DNA from 2 places in the Martelella sp. K41-7 genome. Region 2 is predicted to be linked to the other one. Evidence: riboswitches for the same ligand, from Rfam matches in the RefSeq annotation. Region 2 holds a riboswitch; the other holds the start of a gene.
The links. Region 2 has a riboswitch for cobalamin ahead of AC0L7L_RS17195 (TonB-dependent receptor plug domain-containing protein). Riboswitches for the same ligand answer to the same signal wherever they lie in the genome.

Region 1: it holds a riboswitch for cobalamin, as region 2 does, so the genes downstream of both, metE (5-methyltetrahydropteroyltriglutamate--homocysteine S-methyltransferase) here and AC0L7L_RS17195 (TonB-dependent receptor plug domain-containing protein) in region 2, are expected to answer to the same signal.

Annotation. Positions count from the first base shown of each region.
Region 1 covers NZ_CM147867.1:4,100,368-4,107,809, reverse strand. Annotated here, with positions in the region: gene AC0L7L_RS19485 (BCCT family transporter) at 1-32, opposite strand, end outside; gene AC0L7L_RS19480 (universal stress protein) at 96-512, opposite strand; gene AC0L7L_RS19475 (ABC transporter ATP-binding protein) at 880-2,700, opposite strand; gene AC0L7L_RS19470 (beta-mannosidase) at 2,882-5,329, opposite strand; cobalamin riboswitch at 5,605-5,823, shown strand; gene metE (5-methyltetrahydropteroyltriglutamate--homocysteine S-methyltransferase) at 5,936-7,442, shown strand, end outside.
Region 2 covers NZ_CM147867.1:3,612,167-3,619,608, forward strand. Annotated here, with positions in the region: gene AC0L7L_RS17185 (FecCD family ABC transporter permease) at 1-318, opposite strand, end outside; gene AC0L7L_RS17190 (ABC transporter substrate-binding protein) at 311-1,195, opposite strand; gene AC0L7L_RS17195 (TonB-dependent receptor plug domain-containing protein) at 1,196-3,130, opposite strand; cobalamin riboswitch at 3,295-3,483, opposite strand; gene pncB (nicotinate phosphoribosyltransferase) at 3,573-4,877, opposite strand; gene AC0L7L_RS17205 (hypothetical protein) at 5,022-5,252, opposite strand; gene AC0L7L_RS17210 (hypothetical protein) at 5,277-5,498, opposite strand; gene AC0L7L_RS17215 (2-hydroxyacid dehydrogenase) at 5,585-6,544, opposite strand; gene AC0L7L_RS17220 (ABC transporter ATP-binding protein) at 6,593-7,442, opposite strand, start outside.

The DNA.
Region 1 (7,442 bases), 490 kb from region 2:
CCCTCTGGCTCGGGAATCCCCGTATCGGACATGAATAAACTCCTTATTTTGCAATCAGTTCGCACCTGAACGCTTCAGGTCGGGCAATTGCCGCTTCAGCCGCGGACCAGGAATATCGACGCGTCGGTATGGGTTGCCAGCTGGCCGCCATGCGAATGCATGAAGTGGTCTGCAAGGTTTGGAACATGGGTCGCCATGATCACCAGATCGCAGCCGATTTCGCCGACAGTGCGCGCCAGAGACTGATTGAGATCAACGGCTGGATCATGCGCAATGACAACGCGGCTGTCCGTGGCGATGCCGTATTGGGCGGATTGCGCCTCGGCAAAGGCTTTGAGCCTTGCCTTGAATTCGCTGGGATTATGCCCGAGCGCTCCGGGAGCAGAAGACGTCACGCCGACAAAGGTGACAGGCGCGTCATAGAGTTTCGCGATTTCGGCAGCCGTCTTGAGTGAACGCGTCAGCTTGTCGACATGCGCAAGATCGACGGGCACCATAATTTTTTTGAACATCTTGAATACCGGTCCTTGTTCGTTTGCGAGCTTGCCGACCCGCATATTTCCTTCCTCTTCTGCCACGCCGTACGCCAGCGGGCCGTGACGGCTCGACAAAGCCGGACACGAAAATGCCATATTTCAATTAGCATCACCAAAACTGGCCTGCAAATCAATCCCTGTTGCCGTCGCGAGCCTTGGCCCACCTAATCCAGTAGGCCGTTGGATCGCCTCCGAGGACTGTAAAACAAGGGATAACAAGTGCAGCTGCCTGCTCCGAAAAAGAGTGGGAAACTGAAGGGTCACCAACCGCAACACGCAATAAAAAAGCCCCACCGTATTCCCCGGTGAGGCTTTGAGACCTGGCAGCGCCGGCCCAAACGTCTTACGGATAAGCTTCCGCTTCTTCCAGTTGAGGCAAAATCTGCAACTCATACAGACGGCGATAGGGACCGTCATGTCCGAGTAGTTCGCGCTGCGGACCCTGCTCGAGAATCGCACCGTTCTCGAGAACGACAATATTGTCGGCCGAGGTGATGGTCGCAAGACGGTGCGCGATCACGATCGTCGTCCGGTCCTTGGTCAGCCGTGCTAGCGCATCCTGCACCAGGGATTCAGCGTAAGAATCAAGAGCACTGGTGGCTTCATCAAGGATCAGAATATCGGCATCGCGGAGCATTGCGCGTGCAATCGCAAGACGTTGCTTCTGTCCGCCTGACAGGTTGCCGCCGTTTTCGCCAACGAATGAGTCATAGCCATCGCTCATATTCATGATGAAGTCATGAGCGTGCGCTGATTTGGCTGCGTCGACAATCTCTTCTTCAGTTGCGCCCTCGCGACCAAGTGCGAGGTTCTCCCGAACCGTTCCGTTGAACAGGAACGTATCCTGTCCGACATAGGACATGTGCCTGCGAAGAGACTCGAACGAGACTTCCCTCAGGTCGAGACCATTCACGGTAATCACACCTTCGTCGGGATCGAACATGCGCATGACGAGGTTGATGATCGTCGATTTACCGCCGCCTGAGGCCCCCACAAGCGCTGTGGTCTTGCCAGCCGGAAAAATCAGATTCAGGTTGTTAAAGAGCGGGTTGTTCTGGTCGTAGGAAAACCCAACACCTTCAAAAACGATATCGCCGCCACCCGGAGGTACAGGCTGTGGATTTTCAGCCTCCGTCAGGCGGATCGGATGATCCTTGATCTCATACATCATTCGTACGCCGACCATGGCGGTTTCCAGATTGACGCGCATCCGGGCCAGCCGCTTGGCAGGCTCATAGGCCAGGAGCAGGGCGGTGATGAACGACATCAGCTCACCCGGCGTCTGGTCACCGCCGACAACCCAGAAACCACTGAGCGCAATAACACCGGCAATAGCGAGGCCGGACAGCGTTTCCATGATCGGACTGGTGGCCGCGGAAAGCCGGGCAATGCTGTTGGCGCGGTGCTCCACTTGCGTTACCTGCTTATTCATGCGGTCACGCATATGGTTTTCGAGGCCGAAGGCCTTGATAATCCGTACACCTGTTGACGCTTCCTGGACGCCTTCGATGATTTTCATGACGGCCGTCAGCTCCTGACTCATGATGTCACGAACTTTGTTCGTCAGGTAACGAACGCCGACGAAAGCGACAGGCCCGATGATGAACGACACGAGCGACAGGATCGGTTGCTGGATAAACATCACGATCACCAGCCCGACCAGGGAAAACAGATCGCGCACAGCTGATGTCAGAACAAGGTCCATAGCCGTCCGGGCTGCCTGGGCATTGTTCGTCAGACGCATAACGAGGTCAGAGGACGGAAATTTGATGAAGAAATTCAGATCCTGCTGAAGGATACGACTGAAAATACTACTCTGCGCCTTGGCAATAATATTGTTGCCAGCCTTGCTCAGGATCACGATCTGAAAGTAGGTCGCAATGCCCTTGACGATGAAAATCATCGCAACGCCACCCGCCAGCATGAACATGCGGTTCATGTTCTGGGAGACCACCGTTTCGTTGACGATATCCTTCATGATCCAGGCGCTGAGCGCAGTCATGCCAGCCACAATCAACATCGCGACTGTGGCAAGGGCATACCACGGCGCTTGGTCACGCAGATTTTCCGAAAGCAGGCGGAAGAGAAGACTACGGTTGGCTCTGGGAAGGAAACGCGCCACCAGCGCGTCGAACAAACCGGTAAAGGGCTTGGATAACTGCATGGGAATTCGAATTTCCATATTGGTTCGTGGCCTCCGTTCTTCGAAGGGACAGCATTTTCGCTGCAAACTAGTCCCTCATCGGCCTCGGCGCGAGAGAAATAGGGCAAAGAGCTTTGAAGAGCAAGCTTTCGTTTGACCCTCCCCTGCGTCGTTTGCGAACGGGACCTGTCTGCGCGAACTGTCAGGCACGGAGATATCTGAGTTCACGCACAGAGCTTTCCGGCAGATGCGAGCGTCGACGGCGCGTCACCGTGAGCACTTTCGGCTCCCCGGGCAGCAGCGTGAAGCAGTTGTCGGAATAGATGTCATCACCGCCGTGATCATAGGTTACGTAGAGCGCGGGCCGGTCGCTCGTCACCGTGATCCGAAAGTAACCATCGTCAAGCGTTTCCTCCGATGTCTCGATCTGAGGCTCCGCAAAACGGTAGGCCTTCGGCCTTTGCGGCAGATACTCATTCTCACCGAGCACGTTGCCGGCATCATCCCGCCAGTCAAACACCAGGAAGGCGCTGGCCTCCAGTGTCTCAGGGCGGATGCGCGCAATCTCGACGGCGCTGGCAGCCTTCGCCGTCATCGCATAGGCACCGATCTCCGCGATCTTTCCCGATATTGCGTCGACACTGCGCAGACGGACTGTGATCGGCGTATCTTCCATCCTGTCCGAAACGGCAAGCAGCGTGATTGCACCGGTGTCGGGATTCGGCTGTGCGGTGACCATCAGATCGGCAAAAAAACGGCGGGCGAGATACTGCGTGGCCTTCCATCCACCGCCATATTCCAGGCTCGACCAGCTTGCCACCGGCCAGGTATCGTTCAACTGCCAGAACAGCGTCCCCATGGTGCGCGGCCTGTTCGAGCGCCAGAATTCGATCGCCGTCTTCATCGCCAGCCCCTGCCCGACCTGGCTCAGATAGACCATGTCCTCGAAACGGTCGGGAAAGCGGAAATAGCGCGCGATGGTTTCCACGATCCGGCTGTTGCCGCCCTCATTGCGCTGATGCACATCCATGACGGTGGAGGAGACGTTGCGATCTTCTTCCGCAGTGAAACTCTCGATCACCCGCATGGAGGGAAAGGACTGGAACCCGAATTCCGAGCAGAAGCGCGGCCTCACGGAACGATAGTGTTCGAAGTCCTTGGCCGAATGCCATACATCCCAGAAATGCATGTCGCCGGATGTGTCCACATGCCAGCCGTCGCCGAAATCAAGACGTCCGACGGAGGGGGATGACGGGCGGAACGGCAGGCCGAGATCCTCGTCTTCAACCGCTTCTTCTAGCGCATGGTTCAACCGGTCGTAGACCGCCAGATAACGGTCGCGGTTCTCAAGGCTTTCCTTGTACCAGGTCAGCGCACCGACAAGCTCATTGTCACCGCACCAAAGCGCCATGGACGCAAAGCGCGAAAGACGGCGCAACTGCTGACGCGCCTCCTTGCGCACCAGGTCCAGCCAGTGCCGCTCATGGGCGGGGTAGAGATTGCAGGCAAACATGAAATCGTGCCAGATCATCAAGCCAAGCTCGTCGCATAGCTCATAGAACCAATCGGCCTCATATTGCCCGCCGCCCCAGATGCGGATCATGTTCATATTGGCATCGACAGCCGATTGCAGAAGATCGCGCACCTGATCGGGCGTGGCACGCTCGGGCAGCGCATCGCCCGGGATCCAGTTTGCACCCTTCATGAAAATTTCGCGCCCGTTCACCTTGAACGCAAAGCGATTGCCGATCTCGTCGGCATCGGTCAGCAACTCAACATCGCGAAGACCGATGCGGAAATCCCGTGTTTCGCCGCCGAGCGAAACAGAAAGCTCGTAGAAGGCTTGCTCGCCGTGGCCAAACGGCCACCAAAGCCGCGGATTTTCCACCCGTGCCGTCACGGTCACGCGGTTTTCACCCGGAAAGGCATGAAGCGTGGCGGTGGCCTTGTGACCGTCGATTTCGACGGTGGCTTCGTCAACCGCCGGCGCGAAGGCAAAGGCGTGGAGCGTCACATCCAGTTCCACCGCACCGTCCTCGTGGCGCTGGCGGATGGCGACGTCGTCAAGCCGGATCGATGCCGTGCGCACAACCGCAATATCCCCGTAAAAGCCGAGCGGGCAAAGCGCGATCCCCCAGTCCCATCCGCCATGGCACTGTGTCTTGCGCAGGAAATTGAGATGGCCGATGCGGCTGTTTTTCGAATAGGGCATCGGGAAATCGGAGTTTTCCGCCCGCCTCTCCGCCGCAAGCGAATTGGACAGAAACACCACCTCGATCACGTTTTCGCCTTCACGCAAGAGGTCGGTGACATCGAAGTCGTAACGCAGAAACTGGCTCTCGCTTTGCCCGGCCGGTGCGCCGTTGACGCGCACTTCGGCAAGGCAGTCGATGCTTTCAAAACGAAGCGTGAAGTGCCCGTCTTCCACACGATCCAGATTGAATGACCGCTTTGCGGTCCAGACTGAGCGATGGACCCAGTCTGTCAGGGTTTCATTATCCCGCCAATACGGATCCTCGACCTTGCCAGCGGCAAGCAGCGCGGAATGAACATCGCCGGGGACCTTCAATCCAACAGTGAGGTCCGCGTCTTCGGACGTTGCAGCAGTCCAGCCGTCATTGAGAATGATCGTTCCTGCGGCATTTGCCATGATTTTCCCATCCAGTCTTTTCGCTCATGGCCAGTCCGCTAAACGCGAAGTGGCCATCTTCCCGCTCGCCTTTTAGCCGTTTTCGGCCAGTGCGCGAACCGGTTAACCGCCAGAAAACGAAACTTTTGATTCCAGCACCTCCAAGCCTCCGATTTGCGATCTGCGGCACGCTGGCTTCATCGCCAAAATCATGCCAATGCGGCGATTTTCAGAACATAACCATTTAAGGATATAAATATATCTTTATATCATATTGACAATGACGATCCATCCTACGAAACTGCACTCGCTCTGGTTCGCTGTGATGGCTCGTCCCTTCCGGCGCCAAGAGGGAACCCGGTGCGCCGTCTGACATGATTGTCAGCGGCAATTCCGGGGCTGCCCCCGCAACTGTAAGCGGCGAGCGCCTTTCCACAATGTCACTGGGCAACCGGGAAGACGGAAAGGTGTGTTGACCCGCAAGCCAGGAGACCTGCCAGAGCCTTGTTACTGTCCACGGGCGGGGTGTCCCGGTGGTGCTGCGAAACCGGCGTGGGAACCTCTTTCCGCGGGCGATTTCGTGTGCTTTCCGCCAGCCCATGCCCCCAACTCTGTCTGGGGTATGAAATGAAAAATACAAAACCTGCCGTCGCAAGCCTCGGCTTTCCGCGCATCGGCGCACGGCGCGAACTGAAATTCGCGCTCGAATCCTATTGGTCCGGCAAATCCGACACAGCCGAACTTCTTGACACCGCCGAACATCTGCGCCGCAAGACCTGGCTTCTGCAGCGCGACAAGGGGATCAACGTGATCCCGTCCAACGATTTCTCGCTCTACGACCATGTGCTCGATACCGCCGTGATGGTCGGCGCGATACCGCATGAATATGGCTGGACCGGCGGCGATGTATCGCTTGAAACCTATTTCGCCATGGCTCGCGGCGCCCAAACGGACGCAGACCATGCCGGTTGCGGCCATCCCGGCCATGGGCGCGATGTTCGCGCGCTGGAAATGACCAAGTGGTTCGACACCAATTATCACTATCTCGTTCCCGAGCTTATCGAAGATCAGACCTTCGCGCTGTCGACCACCAAACCCATCGATCACTATTTGGAGGCAAAGGAGCTCGGCATTGAAACGCGCCCGGTCATTCTCGGTCCCGTTACCTTCCTGAAGCTGTCCAAGGCACGGGGTTCAGGTTTCGATCCGATGACCCTGCTTTCAGGCCTGTTGCCGGTTTATGCCGACCTCCTCAACCGGCTCCTTGACGCCGGCGCGCAGTGGGTGCAGATCGACGAACCGGCACTGGCGCTTGATCTGACGGAGGGCGAACGCGCTGCTTTTCAGCACGCCTATGATGCACTTGCAAAGGCCGCACCGGATCTCAAGCTGATGCTCGCCAGCTATTTCGGCGCTCTCGGTGACAATGCGGAAACGGTTGTGAACCTGCCGGTCGCAGGCCTGCACCTCGACCTTAAGCGCGCGCCTGAGGCGCTCGACGGCATTCTCGCGCAAGTCGCGCCCGGAAAGGTGCTTTCGCTCGGCGTGATCGACGGACGCAATATCTGGCGGGCAAATCTGCCGGCGCTTTTCGAACAGCTTCGCCCGGTGATCGAAGCGCGCGGCAGCGACAAAGTTCAGATCGCCCCGTCCTGCTCGCTTCTCCATGTACCGATCGATGCAGAACTGGAAACCGAACTCGACCCCGAGCTGAAAAGCTGGCTGTCCTTCGCGGTTCAAAAACTCGACGAGCTTTCGGCACTTGCCCGCGGGCTTGGCGGTGAAGCGATTGACGACACGCTGACGGCCTCCGGCGATGCGCTTGCCGCACGCAGCCGCTCGCCGCGTGTCCACAATGATGCGGTTGCCGTCCGTCTTGCCGCCGTCAGCGATGCCGACCGCCACCGCAACAGCCGCTTCTCCGACCGCATTGCCCTTCAGCACGAAAAGCTTGGGCTGCCGCTGTTCCCGACCACGACCATCGGTTCCTTTCCGCAGACAAGCGAGGTCCGCAAATCCCGCGCGGCCTTCAACCGGGGCGATCTCGACCGTGCGGCCTATGACGGCTTTCTTCAGACCGAAACGGAAGAGGCGATCCGCTTTCAGGAAGAAATCGGCCTCGACGTGCTGGTTC
Region 2 (7,442 bases):
CGCAATCACCGCACCCAATGATGCGGAGGCCGAGACACCGAGCAATCCCGGTTCGGCCAGTGGGTTGCGCAGATAGCCCTGCAGAACCGCTCCGGACAGACCGAGCGTTAGCCCAATGGTGAGCCCGAGCAGCGCGCGCGGCAGCCTGATCTCCTGCATGATCAGCGCAATCGCGCCGGCATCCCGGCTGAAAAGCCCGGCAAGCGCTGCGCGGAGACCGAAACCTGCGGGGCCAACCGTGAGTGACGCCAGAAACAGCAGGATCACGAGCGCCCCGAGACCGGCAAGAACAACGAAATACCGTCGCTGTTCACTCATTCCCGCGACCTCTGGCCAAACCGTCTCTGACACGGGCAATCGCATCAAGGCTGAACGGCCCGCCGCAGATCGTCAAACGGCTGGGAAGGTCGATGAAATCCGCGTTTTCGGCGACCGCGCGAAAGGCCGGATGGGCAAAGGGAGCCTCGGCCAATGCCGGAGCGTCATACCCACTGTCACCGCCGACGATGACCTCGGGCGCAGCCATGATCAGTCGCTCCAGCGGCAGGCGACCAAGCCCGTCGACACCGGCGGAAACACCGATATTGTCGAGGCCCGCATCGGCGACGATATCGCCGGCGAGTGTGCCATCACCCGAGGTGTAGCCGTTGGCATAGTAGAGCGCTGCGGTCTTACCGCTTGCCGGCGCTTCGAGAAGGGCTGCGCGCCTTGCATCCATATCATCGACGAGCTGCCTTGCCGCATCGTCCCGGCCAAGCAGATGCCCCATGCGCAACAGGTTGTCGCGCACATCCTCAAGCGAAGCCTCGGGCGCGAACTCAGCCACGGGAATACCGAGCCGTTTCAGAAGGTCGACCGTTTCGCGAGTGGTGTAGCTGCCGGCCAGAACCAGATCCGGTTTCATCAGAAACACTTCTTCCGCCAGCCCGTGGTTGAGCGGATAGGCGATCGCATCTTCGGCCATGGCGGATATGGCGGGATCGGCGGCAAGCGCCGAAACCGAGATGAGCTGATCGTCCCCGGCAAGCAGCATTGCCATCTGGTCGGTACACAGATTGATCGAGACCACCCGGTTGGGGCTGATAAGGTCATGCCGGGCCAGCACCGGCCCGGCAGCAATCACAGAAAAAACAAGGCCAGCGCGCACGGTCTTGACGGATAAAACGTTTCGAGCCGTCAGCGCCGACCAGTTCATTCAGAAGGTCCTTTGGTAGGAAAGCGATACCGTGGTTCCCGGCTCCTTGTAGCCATACGCGCTCTCATATTCTTCATCGAAAAGATTATCCACCGCGAATTTAACCCGTGCTGCCGGATCGACGTCATAGAGCGCCGAAACATTGACCAACGTGTAATCGCTAAGCTGTGGATTGTAGCTATCGCTATTGGTCCAGCGGCTTCCAACATATTCGATATCGGCATTGAGGTTGAGCGCCTCGCTCGCCTGCCAGCTTGCGGCCGCTGTCAGCTTCAGCCGGTTTTGGTTTGCAATATAGATGTCATCCGTCTCGTCCTTCGGCAGACGATATTCAAAGCCGAAATCGAGCCCGAAGCGATCTTCGACCAAGCTCTGCGACCAGACCGCACGCACACCGGATATCTTCGCCTTCTCGATGTTCTCCATGGTACCGATAAAAGTGACCGGATCGGAGACATAGGCGATCATGTCATCGATATAATTTTCGTAGTAAACAACATCGATGACAGTACCGTAGCCGGAATCCCAGTTCAGGCCGGCTTCCCAGTTCTTCGAAGTTTCGGCATCAAGGTTCGGATTGCCGACATAGGAGCCGTCAAACGCCCAGTAGAGATCGTTGAAGGTGGGCGCGTTGAAGCCGGTGGAGAAGGAGGCCCGTGCCGTCAATCCGGCAACGAGCTCATAGCCGAGCCCGGCATTATAGGTCAAAGCCCCGCCGAACTGTTCGTCGGCATCGTAGCGCAGGCCGGCATTGAGCGTGAGCGCCTCGTATTCCAGGCCGTACTGGCCGTAGACCGCACCGACATTGCGCGAGGTTTCGGTATAATCGACGGATGAATCCACCGTCTCGCGATAGGCTTCGCCACCAAGGGTGAAGGTGTTGAGCGCATCGCCCGTCAGCACTTCCCTGGTGGTCGATCCCGAAAGACCATAGCGATTGGTATCGTAGTGGGTATCGGCTTCCGGATGCCCGTCGCGGAAATTCTTCTGGTAATCAAAGGCCGAATAGACTTCGAAGACAGAGGACCAGTCATCAGAATGGTCAAGCTCGGCACCGAGCTTGAAAGCGGCATTGGTCTGGGTCGCCTGATTGGCGCCGTAAACCATGTCGCCGGTCATCCAGTCGGCATAAGGCGCGCTGTCGAAATGCGGGTTGGAGCGGGCGTAAAAACCTTCGGAATAAAGCCGGCCCCAGTTGAAATCCTTGCCGATCGAATAGTTAAGCGAGCCCTGCAGAAAGCCGTCGCGGCCATCTTCGTGGACCGAATTTTCGGGCGTGGTGAAGTCATAGCCCTCGGTTCCGAGGATCGAGAGGCCAACGTTGAAATCCACGCCATTATCAGTGATCCCGCGCGTGGCAATGGTACCGAAACCGCCCCAGGGCCAGGTCACACCGGTTTCCAAAGTGGTGCAGATCGACTGACCATTGACACAGGACGAGCCGTCCTTGGTGATGATGTTGACAACGCCGCCGATGGCATCAGCGCCCCACTGGGCAGAGTGCGCGCCCTCGGCGATCTCGACACGGTCGATGGCAGAAAGCGGAATATTGGACAGATAGGCAGAGCCGGCCGTGGCCGAGGCCACACGCATGCCGTCCACCAACACGAGCGTCTGGCTGGCGCTGGCGCCGCGCAGCGTGATCGAGGACTGAGCGCCCTGACCACCATTGGTCGACACGTTCACGCCCGGATATTTCCTGAGCAGCGACGGCAGGTCGGGTGCTGCCGATTTCTCGATATCGGCCTCGGTGATCACTGTCACGGTCGAGGTCGATTGCACGATCGTTGAAGGACGCCTGAGCGGCGTCGTCACATAAACCGGCGCAAGCTCGGTAACCCCCTCTTCGAAAGAAGTGGCATCCTGGGCCAGCACCCAATGCGCCGGTGTCAGGGTCAAAATGGCAGCAGAAGCCGCAAGCAGAGATTTTTTCATTCCATATCCTCAGGCGGCCGGTTTCAAGCCGGCCGAAAAAGCCCGTCGAGGAGAAGAAAGGACACGGAGATACCCGGTCGCGGTTCTGTCCCGTCGGTGGCAACATCGTTTCGAAATGTCACCGCGACGGCAGACCGCGCCAAAACAAGAACCCCGTGTTCCAGCATGGGTGACGGGATCCGGCAGGTCTCCTGGCTTCCGCGTCATCGCCATTGTTTCCGTCTTCCCGAGCATTCGCCCAGTGACATCATGGAAACGGCTCTGCGGCTACAGTTGCGGGGGCAGCCACGGTTTTGCACCGTGTTCCCTTTTCATCCGTCCTCGCGAACGGAACCTGATCCACGCGCAATCTATGCGGCGGATAACGACGGTGTCAATGAAGCCAATCTTCTGATTTGTCCGAACTATTCAGCGGTATTGCTTTTCAGCCACAGATCGGATTTCAGACCAGCACAGGCTGGTCATACATATCCTCGGAGCCGAAGAACTTCAGATAGCGTTCGACCTCCTTCGGATCACCGGTCGCCTTTTGCGGGTTGTCGGAAAGCTTGACCGCCGGGCGGCCATTGGCATCCGACACCTTGCAGACGATCGAAATCGGCTTCAGCCCGCCGACGCGATGCGGCGAGCAACCGATGAAATCATTGGTGAGATTGGTGCCCCAGCCGAAGCTCATGCGCACCCGCCCCGCGAAATGCTTGTAGGCTTCGATGATCGCATCGACATCGAGCCCGTCGGAAAAGATCAGGATCTTTTCGCGCGGATCGCGGCCCATCTTCTTCCACCAGTCGATGATCTTTTCGCCGCCTTCGATCGGCGGTGCGCTGTCGGGGCGGAAACCGGTCCAGTCGGCAACCCATTCGGGCGCATTGCGCAAGAATGCCGTGGTGCCATAGGCATCTGGAAGCGCGATCAGCAGATTGCCGCCGTAGAGCTTGTTCCAGTCCTGCATCACCTTATAGGGCGCGATGGCCAGCGCCTCGTCGGTTTCGGCAAGGGCTGCGGCCACCATTGGCAGTTCATGGGCATTGGTGCCAACAGCTTCGAGGTCCGTGTCCATGGCCAGAAGCACATTTGACGTGCCGGTAAAGGCCGGACCGATCCCCTCTTTCAGCGCTTCCACGCACCAGCGCTGCCAAAGGAAGGAATGCCGGCGCCGTGTCCCGAAATCGGAGATTTTCAGGCCCTCAAGGGCTGCCAGTCGCTCGACCTTCGCCCACATCTTCGCCTTGGCGCGGGCATAGGTGACATCAATGGTGAACAGACCGATGTCTTTCATCGCCGCGCGCGAGCGCAATTCATTGACGATGCAGAGCGCCGGAATTTCCCACATCGTGGTTTCCATCCAACGCCCGTGGAAATCAAGCTGGTACTGGCCGTCGCGCTTGGTGAGTTCATATTCCGGCAGCCGGAAATTGGCGAGCCAGGTCAGGAATTCCGGCTCGAAAATCTGCGAGCGGCCGTAAAATGAGTTCCCGGCGAGCCAGATCATTTCCTTCTTGGTCAGTTTGAGTTCGCGCGCATGATCCAGCTGATCGCGCAGTTCACCCTCATCGATCTCGTCGGCGAGGCGCACCGAGGCCGTCCGGTTGATCACCGAGAAGGTGGCATTGACGTCCGGATAAAGCTTCCAGATCATCTGCAGCATCAAAAGCTTGTAGAAATCGGTATCCAGAAGGCTGCGGATGATCGGGTCGAGCTTCCAGCTATGGTCGTAGACCCGCGTTGCAATATCGGTCTTCGGCATCGCCGTTCGCTCCTCGGCCTTCAAGCGCCATTGCGGCATTCAAAATTGCGTAAAAGGCCGCCATGCCGCCCTTCCGGGGACATGACTTAGCTGCAAAGACCATAGGAAGTCCAGAGTGGGACATTGTTTTGCTCGAAGTGAGCTTTACTGAGACGGCTCCGCCTGCTCCACATTCCCGTTGACAGTATTTTCCACCGGATCGTCGCCCGTCGGTGCAAACAGCTCCACTGCGGCCCAGACCAAAAAGGCAAGCACAAGACCTACTGCCAGAATGACCAGCACCGGACGACCGCGCTCGGAATGCCGAGCTTCGGTCGGGGTCACGTCAACCTTGACGTCCTCGGGGCGACTACCTGTTTTCTTCTTTTCAACCATTGTCTACCTCCCGGGTTGTCAAAATCAGCTTGCGCCCGGCGCACCGAACAGCCAGGACGCGCCGCCCCAGATCAGCACCACGGCGACCATGATCGCGATCAGGATCATGATCACGGTCTGTCCGCGATTAAGGTGGCGCTTTTCGGTCGGCGAGATGCGCGTGTCGTCCTGGTTTTTCTGCGGGTAGTCATCCTCGCCCGGATATTTGACAGGGCGGCCTTCTTTCGGATCGAAATGCGTCGTCATGTCGTCCTCCTTGCTCACCGCGATAGGTTTGCGGCGATGCTTTCAAAAGAGAGAACGTGGAGGCGATGCACTTTGTTCCGGCGCGCTCAGTAACCGGCATCCCGGTTGACGACATGGCGAAGCGGCTCACCGGCCTCGAAACGGGTGATCTGCCGTTCGACATGCGCAAACAGCGCGCTCACATCAGTGTCGGAGGCAACATGCGGGGTAACCAGCACACGCTCATGCGACCACAACGGGCTCGTCTGCGGCAAAGGTTCGGTCGCGAACACATCCAGCGCCGCAGCGTAAAGAACGCCGTTTTCCAGTGCGGCAAGGATATCGGTCTCGACCTGCGACCCGCCACGACCGGCATTGATGAATACCGGCCCACCGAGCGGGCCGGAACGGCTGAGTTTTTCAAACAGTTCGCGGTCGAAGAGCCCCGTCGTTTCCGTCGTCAGCGGCAGAAGGCCGACGAGAATGTCAGTCTTCGCCAGAAAGGCATCAAGCCCCGCAGCGTCGAAACATTCAACACCGTCGACCGCTTTCATGCTGCGCGACCAGCCGATCACATTGAAGCCGATGACCTTGAGCTTGCGGGCGGCATCCTGCCCGAGTTCGCCAAGTCCCATAATGCCGACGGTGAAATCGCGGGCTTCGGCAGGCGGCAGCTGCTGCCAGCGAGTTTCGGCCTGCTGGCCAATGTAATCGGGAATGCGGCGGGCGTGGTACAGGCATTGTAGCACCACATATTCGCTCATGCGCCGGGTCAAAGATGGATCGACGAAGCGCACCAGCGGCGCATCCGGCAGGCTTTTCAGCGCCAGCACACTATCGACGCCCGCGCCGCCGGAAAACAGAACTTCGAGATTGGGTGCGCGCTCGAACAGGTCGTCATCCGGCTTCCACAACACGGCATAACGGCAATCCGAAAGATCCCGGCCCCGGTTTTTCGCATCGGCCAGATCGACCACCGGCCGGTCATGGAAAACCTCTCCGAGCGCTTCGACAATGGCGGCGCGGCCGGAGAATTTCAGGTCGATGACGACGGGGGCTTTGGGCATGCAGGACTTCTTTATGGTCTGGACACTTGAAGGCGAGCGGACAATTGCTCAATCCGCCTCAACCGGCTCGATATCGAAGGCTGCGGCAAGCAGCGCCTTGGTGTAATCGGCCTTCGGGTTTTCAAAAACGTCAGCCGCCGGGCCGCGTTCGACCACTTCGCCGAAGCGCATGACGATGATCTCGTTGGCAAGCGCACGCACCACTTTCAGGTCATGCGAAATGAACAGATAGGCGAGATTGTGCTTCTTCTGCAGGTCGGCCAGAAGATCGACCACCTGCGCCTGCACGCTCATGTCGAGCGCCGATGTCGGCTCGTCGAGCATCACGAAACGCGGCTTGAGCACTATGGCGCGCGCAATCGCGACCCTCTGGCGCTGACCGCCGGAAAACTCATGCGGATAGCGCCAGCGCATCGTGGCATCGAGCCCGACCTCTTCCAGCGCCGCGCCCACCCGCGCCTCACGCTCTGCCGTGGAAAGTCCAGGTTCGTGGATTTTCAGCCCCTCGGCCACGATTTCGCCGACCGACATGCGCGGCGACAGCGAGCCATAGGGGTCCTGAAACACGATCTGCATTGCCTCGCGCAGGGGCTTCATCTGTTTGAAGGAATAGGCGTCAATATCCTTGCCGACAAAGGCGATCCGCCCCTTTGATCCGATCATCCGTGTCAGCGCCAAACCAAGCGTGGTCTTGCCCGAGCCCGATTCGCCGACAACGCCGAGCGTTTCGCCGGCGCGCAGTTTGAGCGAGATGCCATTGACCGCCTTCACATGATCGACCGTCTTGCGCAGCAGACCGGCCTTCACCGGAAACCAGACCTTGACGTTGTCGGCCTCGACGATCACCGCGCGGCTGGGATCATGCGCCGGCGGCTCGCCCTTTGGCTCGGCGGCCAAA